2 regions of the Streptomyces sp. NPDC001848 genome follow, and region 2 is predicted to be linked to the other one. Evidence: riboswitches for the same ligand, from Rfam matches in the RefSeq annotation. Region 2 holds a riboswitch; the other holds the start of a gene.
The links. Region 2 has a riboswitch for glycine ahead of gcvP (aminomethyl-transferring glycine dehydrogenase). Riboswitches for the same ligand answer to the same signal wherever they lie in the genome.
Positions count from the first base shown of each region.

Region 1: another riboswitch for glycine. It lies ahead of gcvT (glycine cleavage system aminomethyltransferase GcvT); the one in region 2 lies ahead of gcvP (aminomethyl-transferring glycine dehydrogenase).

Region 1 is NZ_JBIATP010000010.1:317,285-325,664, forward strand. It holds gene ACFYZJ_RS22520 (ABC transporter substrate-binding protein) at 51-1,841, opposite strand; gene ACFYZJ_RS22525 (ABC transporter permease) at 1,912-2,919, opposite strand; gene ACFYZJ_RS22530 (enhanced serine sensitivity protein SseB C-terminal domain-containing protein) at 3,240-3,995, opposite strand; gene ACFYZJ_RS22535 (enhanced serine sensitivity protein SseB) at 4,224-5,015, opposite strand; gene ACFYZJ_RS22540 (AAA family ATPase) at 5,118-5,810, opposite strand; glycine riboswitch at 5,981-6,093, shown strand; gene gcvT (glycine cleavage system aminomethyltransferase GcvT) at 6,279-7,400, shown strand; gene gcvH (glycine cleavage system protein GcvH) at 7,510-7,887, shown strand; gene glyA (serine hydroxymethyltransferase) at 7,903-8,380, shown strand, end outside.
Region 2 is NZ_JBIATP010000003.1:557,195-565,574, reverse strand. It holds gene ACFYZJ_RS08950 (DNA polymerase IV) at 24-1,409, shown strand; gene ACFYZJ_RS08945 (PRC-barrel domain-containing protein) at 1,449-1,817, opposite strand; glycine riboswitch at 1,944-2,039, shown strand; gene gcvP (aminomethyl-transferring glycine dehydrogenase) at 2,217-5,099, shown strand; gene ACFYZJ_RS08935 (DUF5999 family protein) at 5,190-5,396, opposite strand; gene ACFYZJ_RS08930 (hypothetical protein) at 5,804-6,391, opposite strand; gene ACFYZJ_RS08925 (glutamate--cysteine ligase) at 6,922-8,380, shown strand, end outside.

The sequences.
Region 1 (8,380 bases), on a different contig from region 2:
CCGCGCCGGCCTTCACCTGCCTTTCGTGCCGTACGGCGGGTGTGCCGGATTTACTTCGAGGACTTCAGGCCGATGTTGACGAAGTCGTAGTAGCCGCTGTACGCGTTCGACGTGTACACGTTGGCCACACGCGAGGAGCGGATGTTGAGGAGCCGCTCGAACGTGAAGGGCAGGTAGTACGCGCCCTCCATGACCTTGTGGTTGATCTCGGTGGAGATCTGGGTCTTCTTCGAGTCGTCCAGCGTGGTGCTGTACTGGTCGAAGAGGCCGTCGATCGTCTGGTCCTTGATCAGGGCGTAGTTGTTGTTACCGCTCTGCAGGATGGCCTTGCTGTCCCACAGCGGGTAGCCGTAGCCCTGGACGGTCGGGAAGTCCGGACCCCAGCCCATGACGATGATGCCGAGCTTCTTCTTCGCGACGTTCGAGGGCGAGCCGATGATGCCCGGGGACTGCGAGCCGTCGTACTGGTAGATGTCGGCGTTGATGCCGACCTTCTTCAGCGCGGCCTGCAGGGACTCGGCGGTGGCGACTTCCTGCGACTTGTTGTTGCGGACGGCGATGGTGGTGGAGAAGCCGTTCGGCTGGCCGCAGGCCTTCAGCTCCTGCTTGGCCAGGTTCACGTTGCCGTTCTTGTTGGCACCGGCGATCTGGTACGGGTCGTACTTCTGGCCCTCGCCACCGGCGACCGACGGCGGGAGCATGTTGGTGCCGATGTCACCACCGGCGATGGGGCCACCGCGGGCGGTCTGCAGCGACACGTGGTCGGCGGCGTAGATCACGGCCTTGCGGCAGTGGAGGTTGTCGAACGGCTTGACGCTCTGCGGGAAGACCGCGTACCGGATGAAGCCGGAGACCGGGTTGTCCAGGTTCGCCTTGTGCTCCTTCAGGGCGATCTGGCGGCCCTGCGGGCCGAGGCCGGTCTGGCTCGCGTCGATGTCGTAGTCGCCGTTGATCAGGCGCTGGTCGGAGTCGGCCTGGTTGGTGGAGATGTCCAGCGTGATCTGGTCCGGGTAGGCCTTGCGGACCGGGTCCGAGGACGCCTTCCAGCTGGCGTTGCGGACCAGGGTCAGGTTCTTGCCCGGGGTGTACGACTGGAACTTGTACGGGCCGGAGGAGAACGGGTGCAGGCCGTACTTGGACTTGGTGTCCATGTCCTGGCGGACCGGGGACGACACGACCATCGCGAGCACCTGCAGGAAGTCCGAGTTGGGCTGCGGGAGGTGGAAGACGATCGTCTTGGCGTCCGGCGTGTCGACCGCCTTCAGGCCCAGGTGGTCCTTCGAGGTGTCCTTGTAGGGGCCCTTGTAGGTGTTGTTCGGGTCCAGCATCGCCTGGAGGTAGGGCGGACCGCCGGAGAGGACGTCCTGGGCCCAGGAGCGCTCGATGCCGTACTTGATGTCCTGCGAGGTGATCGGCTTGCCGTCCTCCCAGGTGATGCCGTCGCGCAGGGTGAACGTGTAGGTCTTGCCGCCGTCCGTCACCTTGCCCATGTCCGTGGCGAGGTCCGGGGTGAGCTGGGCACCCTCGGCACCCGGCGCGGTCTTGTAGGTGAGCAGCTGACGGCTGTAGTAGCGGGCGAAGTCCCACATGAAGCCGTAGTAACCGCGCGTGGTGTCCCACGAGTCGGCGTCCTGCGTGCTCACGAACTTCAGGGTGCCGCCCTTCTTGACCAGGTCGGCCTGGGCAACCTTGTTGTTCGCCGCGTTGAAGCCGGCCGCGCCGTTCTTCGAGCCGCTGTCGCCGTTGCCACCGCCGCACGCCGCCGTGGTCAGCAGCCCGGCGACCACTACGGCAGCGGCAAGGGCCTGCTTGCGCCGCCCTGAGGTGCGTTGGGTAGTCACGATCTCGGATCCTCCGGATTTGATGAGAGACCCCGTGGATGAGCTCACGGGACGCTTGGGGTACGGCACTTCAGCGCGATCCCTTCGGGTCGAAGGCGTCCCGCACGCCGTCACCGAAGAGATTGAAGGCCAGAACCGTGATGAAGATCGCCACGCCCGGGATGACCATGTACATGGGGTCCGAGTCGTAGTAGTCGATCGCGCTCGAGAGCATCTGGCCCCAGGAGGACGTGGGCGGCTTGACGCCCACACCCAGGAAGCTGAGCGCCGCCTCGGTGAGGATGTTGGTGGGGATCATCATCGTCGTGTACACGATGATCGGCGCGATGAGGTTGGGCAGGAGCTCCTTGAAGAGGATGTAGAACCGCCCGGCGCCGAGCGAGCGGGCCGCCTCGACGTACTCGCGCTCGCGCAGGGAGAGCGTCTGACCTCGCACCACGCGACCGATGTACGGCCAGCCGAAGAAACCGATGACCAGGATCATCACGAAGACGCGCACGCCCGTGCCGGTGAGGCCCAGCATCGCGTTGGGCATGACGGAGACCAGCGCGATGATGAACAGCAGCTGCGGAAAGGCGAGCAGGCCGTCCATCACACGGCTGATGACCGAGTCGACCCAGCCGCCGAAGAAGCCCGCGAGGATACCGAAGAGGGTGCCCAGGACCACCGCGACCACGGCGGACAGGAAGCCGACGAGCAGCGAGATCCGGGCGCCGTAGAGGATGCGGGCGAAGATGTCCCGGCCGTTGACCGGTTCGACGCCGAGCAGGTGGTCACCACTGATGCCCCCCAGGGACCCCGTGGGCGTACTGAACAGCGGATCGATCAGGTTCTCGTGGTAGACGTCCGGGTCCTGTCCGACCAGGTGCGCGATCACCGGCGCGAGGATGGCGATCACGATGAGGACGAGCACGACGATGCCACCCGTCAGGGCGAGTTTGTCCCGCTTCAGGCGCTCCCAGGCGATCCGTCCCAGGGACCGGCCCTGAACGGCCTTCGCGTCGGTGGCGGCAGCCGCTGCTTCCTCGGCCGCCCCCGGGGCCGCTTCCGCAGTCGGCTCGTGCAATGGTGCCGTCATCTGGCAGGGACCCCTCTCAACCGGCGATGGCCGGCCCGCACTTGCCGCGGTGGCGGCATGAATCAGTCCGTCGTACACAGGGGCGAACCCCTTGAAGCGGGAGTCTTCAACGCTTCGGCGATCAGTGGCCAGACTTGACGGTGAAAGGATGCATAAACGTGATGCGGACTGGGGAGATCCGTTATCCGGACAGCCGGTAACGCGGTGCGGACAGCAGCAAATGGGGACACACCGCAGCAGAGAGGGGTCAACCGCCCTCATCTACGCGCGAAGAAGAGGTCCGGGTACCGAACCCGTCCTCCGCCCGGAGAGTAGGGACGTCAGTACACCCCGCGTGCCGGCGGATAGCCGTAGCCGCCCGCAGCGGGCGCCGCTGCCGGGGCGTGGGCTTCGCGGTCGTAGAACGGACGAGCGTTGACGCGCAGCCACATCGCCACCGGGTCGTGTTCGTCGGACAGCGCGACCGTCGACACCGGCAGGCCCTCCGGGACGGCCGTGACGGACTGCTGCATCATCGCGCGCACCGAGTCGACGGCCGGCGGTGAGGTGTCGTAGACGTCCAGGCCGATCGCCAGGTACGGGGCGCCGAGGGACGGTTGCACCCAGGCGCGGCGCAAGGAACGCACGGCGGGGGTGCGGTGGGCGTTCTGCGTGAGGAGGGCGTAGAACTGCGGGATCTCGATGGCCGGTTCCGACAGCCTCAGGGGGCCCGCGGGCTGGCGCTCCAGGCCGGTGGCGATGCGGCGCAGGTCCAGCCAGGGGATGCCGACCCCGCCGCCGGGCGCGTGCGGGTTCAGCCACAGGCCGTAGTGGCCGGGGTAGAGGGCGCGGGCCACGTCGGCGCCGTCGATCACCTCGTAGGAGCGACTCCAGCCGCTGGCCGAGAGTTCCTGTGCCGAGGTGACGCAGGGCGCGTAGCCATGGCCGTCCACTTCCATGGTCGCGTACTGGGCGTCGGGCGAGCCGGACTGGCCGTGCCACAGCAGCATCCAGACCCTGCCCGTGGACGGGGTCGCGAGCGCGCGCAGGAGCGCCTCGTAGGCGTCGTAACGCCCGGGCGTCACCTGGCGCAGCATGTGCTCGACGCTGGCGCTGGCGCTCGCGCTCACCTGTCGTACCGCCTCTTCTGGAAGTTGCGCGTTGGGGAACAGCTTAAGCGCCACCCGGTCGGGGCCTGCTGCCCCGGCCGGTCGCGGTCGTTCGTGGTCGGTCGCTCCCCGAAGCCTCGGCCGCGCCCGGACAGGAAACCCCCGTCGCGGCGCAGCCGCACATCGACACAGCCCGGCGCCCTTGTCGGGGCTGCCTCAGTAGCCCTGCTGATAGAAGGGCCGGACCTTCTCCTTCATCCAGTCGGCCACCGGGTCCTGGGCCACGTCCAGCAGGACCAGATTGACCGGCCACTTGACCGCCACCTTGGCCAGGGCGCGGCCCAGGGCGTCCAGTGGGAGGGCACGCAGGTCGCCCTCCCACTGGGAGAGCTCCACGCCGATGAACAACACCGGGTCCGCCGTCTCGACGGCGGCGAGGCAGCGGCGTGCCGTGAGGACCACGCCGGCCGCCGTGAACTCGGCGGACGCGGCGGCGAGGAAGTCCACCGGGTCGTCCTGCCAGTCGGGCTCGAAGAGGCGGACGCGGCCACCGGTCGTGGGGCCGTCCAGCGGGGTGCGTCCGACGCGGCAGAGCTCGGCCACCGCGTCCGGAGGCAGGGGTATGCCGACCACGCCGCCGGGGTTGACCGAGATACCAACCTGCGGCGGCAGCCCGCGGGCGAACTCGACGGCGGGGGCGACGGTGAACGACATGTGCCCGCCGGCGACATGGCGGAACTGCTCCTCCGAGCTGAACACCGGGACGTACGCCTGGCCCTCGATCTCCAGCGTGGGCAGGTCGAGGGGGCCGCTGTGCGGGCCACCGCCGTTCGGCAGCGGCACCCACAGGTAGCTGCGGCCGAGCACCTCGACGATCCGGGCGCCCGCCGAGGGGATGCCGAGCGAGGCGGAGAGCACCTCCTCCAGCTCGTTGCCCGGCCATCCGCCGTGCGGATGGGGGTGCGTCTGTGCGGGGAAGTCCGCGGGAAGGTCCGCCGGGAAGTCCATGTGCCTACCGCCTGCCGAGTACCACTGGTGTGGCGAAAAGGCTAACGGCTCCGCGGGCGCGGCGATTCGTTCCGCCCCTCCCGCCCGGTCCGCGAAGGCGTTTCATTCCGCCCCGTCCACCCGGTCCGCGAAGTCGATCCGGCGCAGCACGTCCGCCGCGTCCCGGTCCAGAAGGACCGCCGAACCGCAGCCCTCCGGGAACCGTCCCCGCTCGACGGCGCGCAGCAGATGGCGGGTTGCGCTGCGGTGGCGCAGGAAGGCGTACCGGGAGACGCATCGGCCCCTCTCGCGCTGGCCGTCCAGGGCGGTGTCGGCGGTGACGTCGAGCAGGAGCAGGTGGAGCGTGCCGCCGCGGCGCCGGGCCTCGCGGGCCAGCCAGGTGCGCACCCAGGTCTGGGTGCCGCAGTCGTGCACGACGACTCCGGTGCCGGCCCGCAGGGCGCGGCGCAGGCCCGCGTAGTGCGCGAGGCGGACCAGGGGGCGGTAGACCGCGTACGGCAGGAAGCGGGCCAGGCGCGCGTCCCAGCGGTCGCGGGTGTCCTGGGAGTCGACGCGGGCGCCGCGTACCGCGCGCCGCATGAGGGTGGACTTGCCGCTGCCGGGCAGGCCGGTGACCACGACGAGGTCGCGGGCGCCGAAGGTGAGCCCGTACGGGCTGCGGCCGCCGCGGTCGCGCAGGTCGCGGACCACCGGCGCGGGCACCCGCGCGTGGGCCCGCCGGGCCGGGGCGCCGGACTGCCGGGGTACCGCGATGCCCGTGGTCGTGGCGTACGCCGTCGTCCTGTTCACCGTGATCGTCCTCCCTTGCGGTCAGGAAGTCCCATCCCCGCCGAGTGTAAAGAGAAGGTAATGGACGGTTTCTCGTGGTGGTGTCCGCGTACTGCCACAGGCCGGTCACAAGTGCAGCCCTGCCGGGATCGGGCGAGGCGTGCAATGATGTGCGCGCCAACTGCATACCGGCCGCTTGAATCCGCGCGGGAGAGTTCCGGGGACGTACGGGGTTGCGTACGTGGGCCCGGGCGCCGAAGGAGCAAGTCCCTCCCTTGAATCTCTCAGGCCCCGATACCGCGCGGGCGAGGCACATCTGGAAAGCGGGCTGCTTCTCGGTGGCTCCACCCAAGGTGCAAGCCGTGACGTCCCGCCGCGCGGGTGTTCATGGCGAACCTCTCAGGTTCCGATGACAGATGGGGAGGACCGACCTCGCCCTCCCCCACGCTCGAATGCGCTCGCGCGGGGGGACCCCACGCCCTGGGAGCACAACCGATGAGCAGCAGTAGCCCCCTGCGCCGTACCGCGCTCGATGCCCTGCATCGTTCGCTCGGCGCGACGATGACCGACTTCGCCGGCTGGGACATGCCCCTCAGGTACGGCTCCGAGCGTGACGAGCACGTCGCCGTGCGTACCAAGGCGGGCCTGTTCGACCTCTCGCACATGGGCGAGATCACGGTGACCGGGCCCGAGGCGGACCGGTTCCTCAACCACGCGCTGGTCGGCGACATCGCCTCCGTCCGCGTGGGCCGCGCCCGCTACACCATGATCTGCCAGGAGGACGGCGGCATCCTGGACGACCTGATCGTCTACCGGCTGGCCGAGAACGAGTACATGGTCGTCGCCAACGCCTCCAACGCCCAGGTGGTGCTGGACGCGCTCACCGAGCGCGCCGCGGGCTTCGCCGCCGCGGTGCGCGACGACCGGGACGCGTACGCGCTGATCGCCGTCCAGGGCCCCGAGTCCCCCGGCATCCTGAAGTCCCTGACCGACGCCGATCTCGACGGCCTGAAGTACTACGCGGGCCTGCCCGGCACGGTCGCGGGCGTCCCCGCGCTCATCGCGCGCACCGGCTACACCGGCGAGGACGGCTTCGAGCTGTTCGTCGCGCCCGAGCACGCCGAGAAGCTGTGGCAGGCGCTGACCGAGGCGGGCGCGCCGGTCGGTCTGGTCCCCTGCGGGCTGTCCTGCCGGGACACGCTGCGCCTGGAGGCGGGCATGCCGCTGTACGGGCACGAGCTGAGCACCTCGCTGACGCCCTTCGACGCCGGGCTCGGCCGGGTGGTGAAGTTCGAGAAGGAGGGCGACTTCGTGGGGCGTGCCGCGCTGGAGGCGGCCGCGTCCCGTGCCCAGGAGAACCCGCCGCGCGTCCTCGTCGGGTTGATCGCGGAGGGCCGCCGCGTACCGCGGGCCGGGTACCCGGTCGTCGCGGGCGGCGAGGTGATCGGCGAGGTCACCTCCGGGGCGCCCTCCCCCACGCTGGGCAGGCCGATCGCGATGGCGTACGTCGACGCCGGGCACTCCGCGCCGGGCACGCCCGGGGTCGGGGTGGACATCCGGGGCAGCCACGAGCCGCACGAGGTCGTGGCGCTGCCGTTCTACAAGCGCCGGAAGTAGGCCCTCGGCGGGCAGGTGACGTGATTCCGCGCACCTCCGCCGTGCCCACGCACGTCTTCAGCAGTACTCCCTTCACCACCACTCCCCCGCGTACAGGAGAATTCAGGTCATGAGCAACCCCCAGCAGCTGCGCTACAGCAAGGAGCACGAGTGGCTGTCGGACGCCGAGGACGGCGTCTCGACGGTCGGCATCACGGAGCACGCGGCCAACGCGCTCGGCGATGTCGTCTTCGTCCAGCTCCCGGAGGTCGGTGACACGGTGACCGCGGGCGAGACCTGCGGCGAGCTGGAGTCGACCAAGTCGGTCAGCGACCTCTACTCCCCGGTCAGCGGTGAGGTCACGGAGGTGAACGAGGACGTGGTCAACGACCCGTCGCTGGTGAACTCCGAGCCCTTCGAGGGCGGCTGGCTGTTCAAGGTACGCGTGTCCGAGGAACCGGCCGACCTGCTGTCCGCCGACGAGTACGACACCCACATCGCCGGCTGAGGAGCACCCGCGCAGATGACCCTTCTGAACACGCCCCTGCACGAGCTCGACCCGGACGTCGCCGCCGCGGTCGACGCCGAGCTGCACCGCCAGCAGTCCACCCTGGAGATGATCGCCTCCGAGAACTTCGCCCCGCTGGCGGTCATGGAGGCGCAGGGTTCGGTCCTCACCAACAAGTACGCCGAGGGCTACCCGGGCCGCCGCTACTACGGCGGCTGCGAGCACGTCGACGTCACCGAGCAGATCGCCATCGACCGGATCAAGGAGCTGTTCGGCGCGGAGTACGCCAACGTGCAGCCCCACTCCGGTGCCTCCGCCAACCAGGCGGCCCTGTTCGCGCTGGCCCAGCCCGGCGACACCATCCTCGGCCTGGACCTGGCGCACGGCGGCCACCTGACCCACGGGATGCGGCTGAACTTCTCGGGCAAGCAGTTCCACGTGGTCGCCTACCACGTGGACGAGACGGGCCTGGTCGACATGGCCGAGGTCGAGC
Region 2 (8,380 bases):
TGGCGTAGGGCAGCATCGGAGTTGTGAGAACCGCGCCGACCATCCTGCACCTCGACATGGATGCCTTCTACGCCTCGGTGGAGCAGGCAGCCAAGCCGAGCCTGCGCGGGAAGGCCGTGATCGTGGGCGGGCTGGGACCCCGCGGAGTGGTGGCCACGGCCTCGTACGAGGCACGGGTCTTCGGGGTGCACTCGGCGATGCCCATGGCCCAGGCACGCCGGCTCGCGCCCAACGCCGCGTATCTGGTGCCTCGCTTCGGGCTCTACCGAAGGATCAGCGAGCAGGTGATGACACTGCTGCGGGGCCTGTCGCCGTTGGTGGAGCCGTTGAGCCTGGACGAGGCGTTCGTGGATCTGGAAGCCGGGGGAGCCGCCTGGGACGAGGAGTCGGCGCGGCTGACCGGGGTGAAGCTGCGCGCCGACATCCGGGCCGTCACCGGGCTGACGGGGTCCGTGGGGCTCGCCGCCTCCAAGATGCTCGCCAAGATCGCCTCGGAGCAGGCCAAGCCGGACGGCCTGGTGCTGATACGGCCGGGTACCGAGCGCGCGCTGCTCGGTCCGTTGCCGGTGCGCACGCTGCCGGGCGTCGGCCCGGCGACCGGTGACCACCTGCGGCGGGCCGGGATCACCACGATCGACGAGATCGCCGAGGCGGGCCAGGACGAGCTCGTACGGCTGCTGGGCAAGGCGCACGGGCAGGCGCTGTACGCGATGGCGCTGGCGCACGACGAGCGACCGGTGGTGGCCGAGCGGGAGGCAAAGTCGGTGTCCGTCGAGGACACCTACGACGTCGACATCCACGACCGGCTGCGGATCGGGCTGGAGGTGCAGCGGCTGGCGGACCGGTGTGTGCGCAGGCTGCGGGACGCCGGGCTGTCGGGGCGGACCATCGTGCTGAAGGTGCGCAGGTACGACTTCTCCACCCTGACCCGGTCCGAGACCCTGCGGGGGCCCACGGACGATCCCGCGGTGGTGCGGGAGGCGGCGGCGCGGCTGCTGGAGTCCGTGGACACGACCGGTGGCGTACGGCTGCTGGGCGTCGGGGTCAGCGGACTCGCCGACTACACACAGGAGGACCTGTTCGCGCAGGCGCACCTGGCGGCGGGGGAGGCCACGGCGGAGGAGCGGCCGGACACGGAGGAGCCCCTCACCGAGGAGCCGGCGGCGTCGCCCGAGCGGATCTGGCTCGCTGGGCATGACGTCCGTCACGCCGAGTACGGGCCTGGGTGGGTGCAGGGCAGCGGGCTGGGCAGGGTGACCGTACGGTTCGAGACACCGCAGTCCGAGCCGGGCCGGGTCCGCACGTTCGGCGTCGACGACCCTCAGCTGGAACCGGCGGAGCCGCTGCCGCTGGTCCCCGAGCTCCCCGACGTCGTGGGGCACCCGGCCCCCACCGGCACGGGCGCCTGACACCGCTCGACAGGCACGGACATCCGCCCGCCTGCCCCGTCACGTCTCGTCCGAGCCCGCCAGGTGGCCGAAGTCGCGGTCGGGCGGCGGTGGTGCCGAGACGTCCAGGCCGTAGTGGTGGTAGAGCTGCAGTTCCTGTTCGGGGGACAGGTGGCGGCCGACGCCGAAGTCCGGGGCCTCCTTGATCAGGGAGCGTTCGAAGGGGACGTACAGCGCGCCCTCGACCAGCTCGCTGGGCTCCAGGGGGACGAACGCGTCCCTGCCGAACAGGCCTGTTCGTATGGCCGCCCACTCCGGCACACCCGTCGCGTCGTCGAGGTACACCTCGTCGATCGTGCCGATCTTGTGGCCGTTGCGGTCGTACGCCTTGCGGCCGATCAGATTCCGCGGATCGATGTCGGTCTGCACGGTCCCTCCAACTGGTCGCACCCCATCCGTAGGCACTACGAAAGAGCACATTCGGGAAGGCGGCCACTTGAAGGTTGCCGCGCAGACTGCCGACTCGTCCTCGCTGGTAGTCTGGCAATCGGCCGTTGACCCCGTGCGGGAGAGTCCTCCGGAGCGATCCGGAGGCGCCGAAGGAGCAAATCCTCCCCGGAATCTCTCAGGCCCAGGTACCGCACGGACGAGGTCACTCTGGAAAGCAGGGCGGGTGTCGACGGCTTCCGCTCTCACCGACGGTGAAAGCCGGCCCGCCTTCGGGCGGACCGGTGAAGCTCTCAGGTCGAGATGACAGAGGGGGAGGCCGTCGGGGTACCCGCGCCGTGGTGCCCCTCGAAGGTCGCGTCAGACCAGGAGGCCTCCGCAATGACCGCCCAGCGCATCCCGCTCTCCGAGCTCGAACAGGGCACTCCGTTCGAGCACCGCCACATCGGGCCCGACCAGGAGGCGCGGGCCAAGATGCTCGCGCAGGTCGGCTACGGCTCGCTCGACGAGCTCACCGCCGCCGCGGTGCCCGATGTGATCAAGAACGCCGACGCCCTGGACCTGCCGGGTGCGCGCACCGAGGCCGAGGTGCTGGCCGAGCTGCGCTCCCTCGCCGACCGCAACCAGGTCCTGGACTCCATGATCGGTCTTGGGTACTACGGCACCTTCACGCCGCCGGTCATCCTGCGGAACGTCATGGAGAACCCGGCCTGGTACACCGCGTACACGCCGTACCAGCCGGAGATCTCCCAGGGTCGGCTGGAGGCGCTGCTCAACTTCCAGACCATGGTCGCCGACCTCACCGGTCTGCCGACCTCGGGCGCCTCCCTGCTCGACGAGGGCACCGCCGCCGCCGAGGCGATGGCGCTGTCCCGGCGCATGGGCAAGAACAAGAACGGCCTGTTCCTGGTCGACGCGGACGCGCTGCCGCAGACCATCGCCGTGATCCAGACCCGCGCCGAGCCCACCGGTGTCGAGGTCGTCGTCGCCGACCTCAGCGACGGCATCCCGGCCGAGGTCGCCGAGCGGGAGATCAACGGCGTGCTGGTCCAGTACCCGGGCGCCTCCGGTGCCGTACGCGACCTCAAGCCCCTCATCGACCAGGCCCACCAGCTGGGCGCCCTGGTCACCGTCGCCGCCGACCTGCTCGCGCTCACGCTCCTGACGTCCCCCGGTGAGCTGGGCGCCGACATCGCCGTGGGCACCACGCAGCGCTTCGGCGTCCCGATGGGCTTCGGCGGTCCGCACGCGGGTTACATGGCGGTCCACGAGAAGTTCGCCCGCAGTCTGCCCGGCCGGCTCGTGGGGGTCTCCGTGGACGCCGACGGCCACAAGGCGTACCGGCTCGCCCTGCAGACACGGGAACAGCACATCCGCCGCGAGAAGGCGACCAGTAACATCTGCACCGCCCAGGTGCTGCTCGCCGTGATGGCCGGGATGTACGCCGTCTACCACGGGCCCGAGGGTCTGCGGAACATCGCCCGGCGAACCCACCGGTACGCCGTGGTCCTCGCAGCGGGCCTGACGGGCGGCGGGATCGAGGTCGTGCACGGCGCCTACTTCGACACCGTCACCGCGCGGGTCCCGGGGCGGGCCGCCGAGGTCGTCGCCGCCGCCCGGGACAACGGCGTCAACCTGCGCCTCGTCGACCCCGACCACGTCTCGGTCGCCTGCGACGAGACCACCGGTCGGGCCCAGCTGCGCGCGGTGTGGAGCGCGTTCGGCGTCGGGGGCGACATCGACGCGCTGGACGCGACCACCGAGGAGACGCTTCCGCAGTCCCTGCTGCGCAGCGACGACTACCTCACCCACCCGGTCTTCCACCAGCACCGCTCGGAGACCGCGATGCTGCGCTACCTGCGCAGGCTGGCCGACCGGGACTACGCGCTCGACCGCGGCATGATCCCGCTGGGCTCGTGCACCATGAAGCTCAACGCGACCACCGAGATGGAGCCGGTGACCTGGCCGGAGTTCGGTCAGCTGCACCCGTTCGCGCCCGCCGAGCAGGCGCAGGGCTATCTCACGCTCATCCACGAGCTGGAGGAACGTCTCGCCGAGGTCACCGGCTACGACAAGGTCTCCCTCCAGCCCAACGCCGGCTCCCAGGGCGAGCTGGCCGGTCTGCTGGCCGTGCGCGGCTACCACCGCGCCAACGGCGACGACCAGCGGACCGTCTGCCTCATCCCGTCCTCCGCGCACGGCACCAACGCCGCCAGCGCCGTCATGGCCGGGATGAAGGTCGTCGTCGTGAAGACCGCCGAGGACGGCGAGATCGACGTGGAGGACCTGCGTGCCAAGATCGAGCAGTACCGTGACGAGCTGTCGGTGCTGATGATCACGTACCCGTCCACGCACGGCGTGTTCGAGGAGCACGTCGCCGACATCTGCGCGGCCGTGCACGAGGCGGGCGGGCAGGTCTACGTCGACGGCGCCAACCTCAACGCGCTGGTCGGCCTCGCCAAGCCGGGACACTTCGGCGGGGACGTCTCGCACCTGAACCTGCACAAGACGTTCTGCATCCCGCACGGCGGTGGTGGTCCGGGCGTCGGCCCGGTGGCGGTCCGCGAGCACCTGGCGCCCTACCTGCCGAACCACCCGCTGCAGCCCGAGGCCGGTCCGCAGACGGGCGTGGGCCCGATCTCGGCCGCCCCCTGGGGCTCCGCGGGCATCCTGCCGATCTCGTGGGCGTACGTCCGGCTCATGGGCGGCGAGGGCCTCAAGCGCGCCACCCAGGTGGCCGTGCTGTCCGCCAACTACATCGCCAGGCGTCTGGAGCCGCACTACCCGGTCCTCTACACCGGCCCCGGAGGCCTGGTCGCGCACGAGTGCATCATCGACCTGCGGCCGCTGACCAAGGCGACCGGTGTGACCGTGGACGACGTGGCCAAGCGGCTGATCGACTACGGCTTCCACGCGCCGACGATGTCGTTCCCGGTGGCCGGCACGCTGATGATCGAGCCCACCGAGTCCGAGGACCTGGCCGAGCTGGACCGGTTCTGCGACGCGATGATCGCCATCCGCGCGGAGATCGAGAAGGTCGGCTCGGGCGAGTGGCCGGCGGACAACCCGCTGAGCAACGCGCCGCACACCGCCGCGGCGCTGGGCGGCGAGTGGAAGCACGCCTACACCCGTGAGGAGGCCGTCTTCCCGGCGGGCGTGTCGGCCGCCGACAAGTACTGGCCGCCGGTGCGCCGCATCGACCAGGCCTTCGGCGACCGGAACCTGGTCTGCTCCTGCCCGCCGCTGGACGCCTACGAGGACTGATCGCCCTGGGACGTGCGTCGGGGCCGGTGCGGAGCGTGTGTCTCCGGCCGGCCCCTCGTGTGTCAGGGCGGTCGATGCCCTGGTGTGCGCTCAGGCGGCCGTCATCACCTGGTCGATGCCCAGCGGGCGGTGCGGGGCGATGATCTGACCGTCGGGCAGAAGCTCACCGGTGTCCTCGAACAGGAGCACGCCGTTGCACAGCAGGCTCCATCCCTGCTCCGGGTGGTGCGCCACGAGTCGGGCGGACTCCCGGTCGGCGGATTCGGCGGTCGGGCACGGTGGCTGGTGCTGGCACATGGTGGTGGGGATCTTTCGCTCTGTCGGTATGTGTGGGATGGCTGTCGTGTCTGTCCTGCGGCTCGTCGTGTCGCTCATCGCCGCCCCCCGTCGGTGATACGTCGGTCAGGAACCCAGTGTTGCCCCACGGGCGTCGATCCGCAGGGATTTCGCAGCACCGCTTCTCACAGGTTCATGACGCATCCCCCGCCGGGACGGTTCAGCCCAACCGCACGGTCACTTCGGGTGGTTCGCGGGGGCCGGAAAGGGCTAGTCCGTGCGGGCGGAAGCCCACGTCGCTCCTCGTACGAGCGTGATCGAGCACGAACGAGCGAGGGTGGCGAGAGGTGTTCGATGACCCGAACATGTGACGTGCCCCGCGGCCGTCTCCGGCGGCGGGGCACGGTGTGTGGGAGGGGACCTGGAATCTATGCGGGCTGGCCGAGCAGCGGGGTGCGGGTGATCCGGTGGGTCAGTACCGGCAGGAGGTCGGCGACGCGGTGCGGGCGGTGCGCCGCTATGCCGGGCGGTGCGGGGGCGAGCGGTACCAGGAGGTCGTTCGCGGCCGGGTGGCCCGTCGCGCCGTCGGCGGTGCAGTCGCCGTGCAGCCACAGGGTGAGCATGTACAGCTCCGGCACGGACAGCAGCCGGGCCTGGTAGGGCTCGGTCAGCGAGGTCTCCGCCTGGAGCACGGCGCGCTCGGTGGCGGCGACGTACGGGCCCTCGAAGAAGTGCGAGAAGGCCCAGCCGTCGGGGGTCAGCATGGTCTCGGCGGCGGCCACGGCGCGGCCCCCGGAGCGGATGAGGAACCGCCACCCGGCGAGCCGGGTGGCCGCGGTGCCGGCCGGGGTGATCCGGTCCAGGACATGGACGGGCAGCGGAAGTTCGGGGGTCGCGGGTCCCTGAGCCGCGCGCAGGGAGGGGGTGGGGGCCTCCCGGACCGCGGTGGGGGAACCGAGGGCCGTGAGGACGGAGCGGAGAGCGGGCGCGGGAGCCGGGGGGACATGCAACTGCATGGTGGGTCGCCTCTCATTCGACAGGCGCAGGGGCGCGAGGGCGTGTGGGCGGGCGGACGGCACTGTCAGCTCTCGGGGTCAGAGGGAGGGATGGGGGTAACCGAGCCCGGACGGATGGCGGCGCTTGACGACAGGGCCCAGAACCGTGAGCGCCAACTCTCTGCCCCGTGCGCAAAGTTTATACGACCCGTGTTCATACGCTGTTTCGTCGGAGCGACGCACTTATGTCGGCAAGGTGATATCCGGTCGACGGCAAGCGTGGTTCGTCCTGGTCCTGCGCAGGCGTCAGGGCGGCGACCTCGGAATACTTGTCCGTAGCGGTCGGCCGATTCTTGTCGGCGTTTTTCACTAGACGGTTGCACAGTGAAACTGCGTCCTGCCCCATGCCTCGCGAATGTGCCCGGCGACAGCGTAGCGGGTGACGGTCGCCACCGGGACGTTATCGATCGCGTTGCCTGGGCATCATCCCCCGTGACCCCGGACAGCAGCGGCCGTAACGTCGGCCTGCCCATCTCAGGAGGGACGCTTCGATGGGAGAGAAGGTCGTGGCAGGGCCGTTCGACCTGTCCGATCGCCAGCACTACCGCGATAAGCTCAGGCAGTGCCTCGCGGGACTCGCGCGACTGCTGGAGGAGAAGCGGTTCGATCGCCCCAAGAACCTGATGGGTCTCGAGATCGAGTTGAATCTCGTCGGGCATGACGGGACTCCGAGAATGATGAACGCCCAAGTTCTGGAAAGGATTGCCAGCCGAGATTTCCAAACAGAACTCGCCAGGTTCAACCTCGAAGTCAACATAGCTCCACACAGGTTGGGCGGCCGCGTTTTCGACCGGCTCGCCGAGGAGCTGCGGATCTCGCTCGCTTATGCCGACCGCAAAGCGAACGAGCTGGATGCCTCGATCCTGATGATTGGGATTCTGCCGACGCTCGACCGGGACGACCTGGTCTCCTCGAACCTCTCCGCGGTCGACCGCTACACCCTGCTCAACGACCAGATCGTGGCCGCGCGCGGCGAGGACTTCCGGCTCGACATCGAGGGCGTCGAACGGCTCGAGTGCAGCGCGCGGTCCATCACGCCCGAGGCCGCCTGCACCTCCGTCCAGCTGCACCTCCAGGTCACCCCGAACCGTTTCGCCGACCTGTGGAACGCGGCCCAGGCGATCGCGGCGGCGCAGGTCGCACTCGGTGCCAACTCCCCGTTCCTGTTCGGACGTGAGCTGTGGCGCGAGTCCCGGCCGCCACTGTTCCAGCAGTCCACCGACACCCGGCCGCCGGAACTCCAGGCTCAGGGTGTGCGGCCGCGCACCTGGTTCGGGGAGCGCTGGATCACCTCGGCCCAGGACCTGTTCGAGGAGAACCTGCGCTACTTCCCCGCCCTGCTGCCGATCTGCGACGAAGAGGAACCCCTGCGCGTCCTGGACGACGGAGGCGTCCCGAAGCTCTCCGAACTCGTCCTGCACAACGGCACCATCTACCGCTGGAACCGCCCCGTCTACGGCATCGCGGACGGCGTCCCGCATCTGCGGGTGGAGAACCGGGTGCTGCCCGCGGGACCCACCGTCACCGATGTGATCGCCAACGCGGCCTTCTACTACGGCGTGGTGCGCGCCCTCGCCGAGGAGTCGCGGCCGGTGTGGACCAGGCTGCCGTTCGAGGCCGCCGCCGCCAACTTCGACGCGGCCTGCCGGTACGGCATCGAGGCACGCCTGCGGTGGCCGAAGCGCGGTCGGTACGGCGGAATCACCGAGGTGGCGGCCGTGGACCTGGTGCGGGAGGAACTGCTGCCGCTCGCCGAGGCGGGGCTGGACGCGTGGGGAGTCGAACCCGCCGACCGGGACTTCTACCTGGGAGTGATCGAGGAGCGCTGCCGGCGGCGGGTCAACGGCGCGAGCTGGCAGGCCGCCATGTTCCACCGGGCCCTGGAGCGGGGGCTCGACCGGGACGCCGCGCTGGCCGCGACGACCGTGCGGTACCGCGAGCTGATGCACG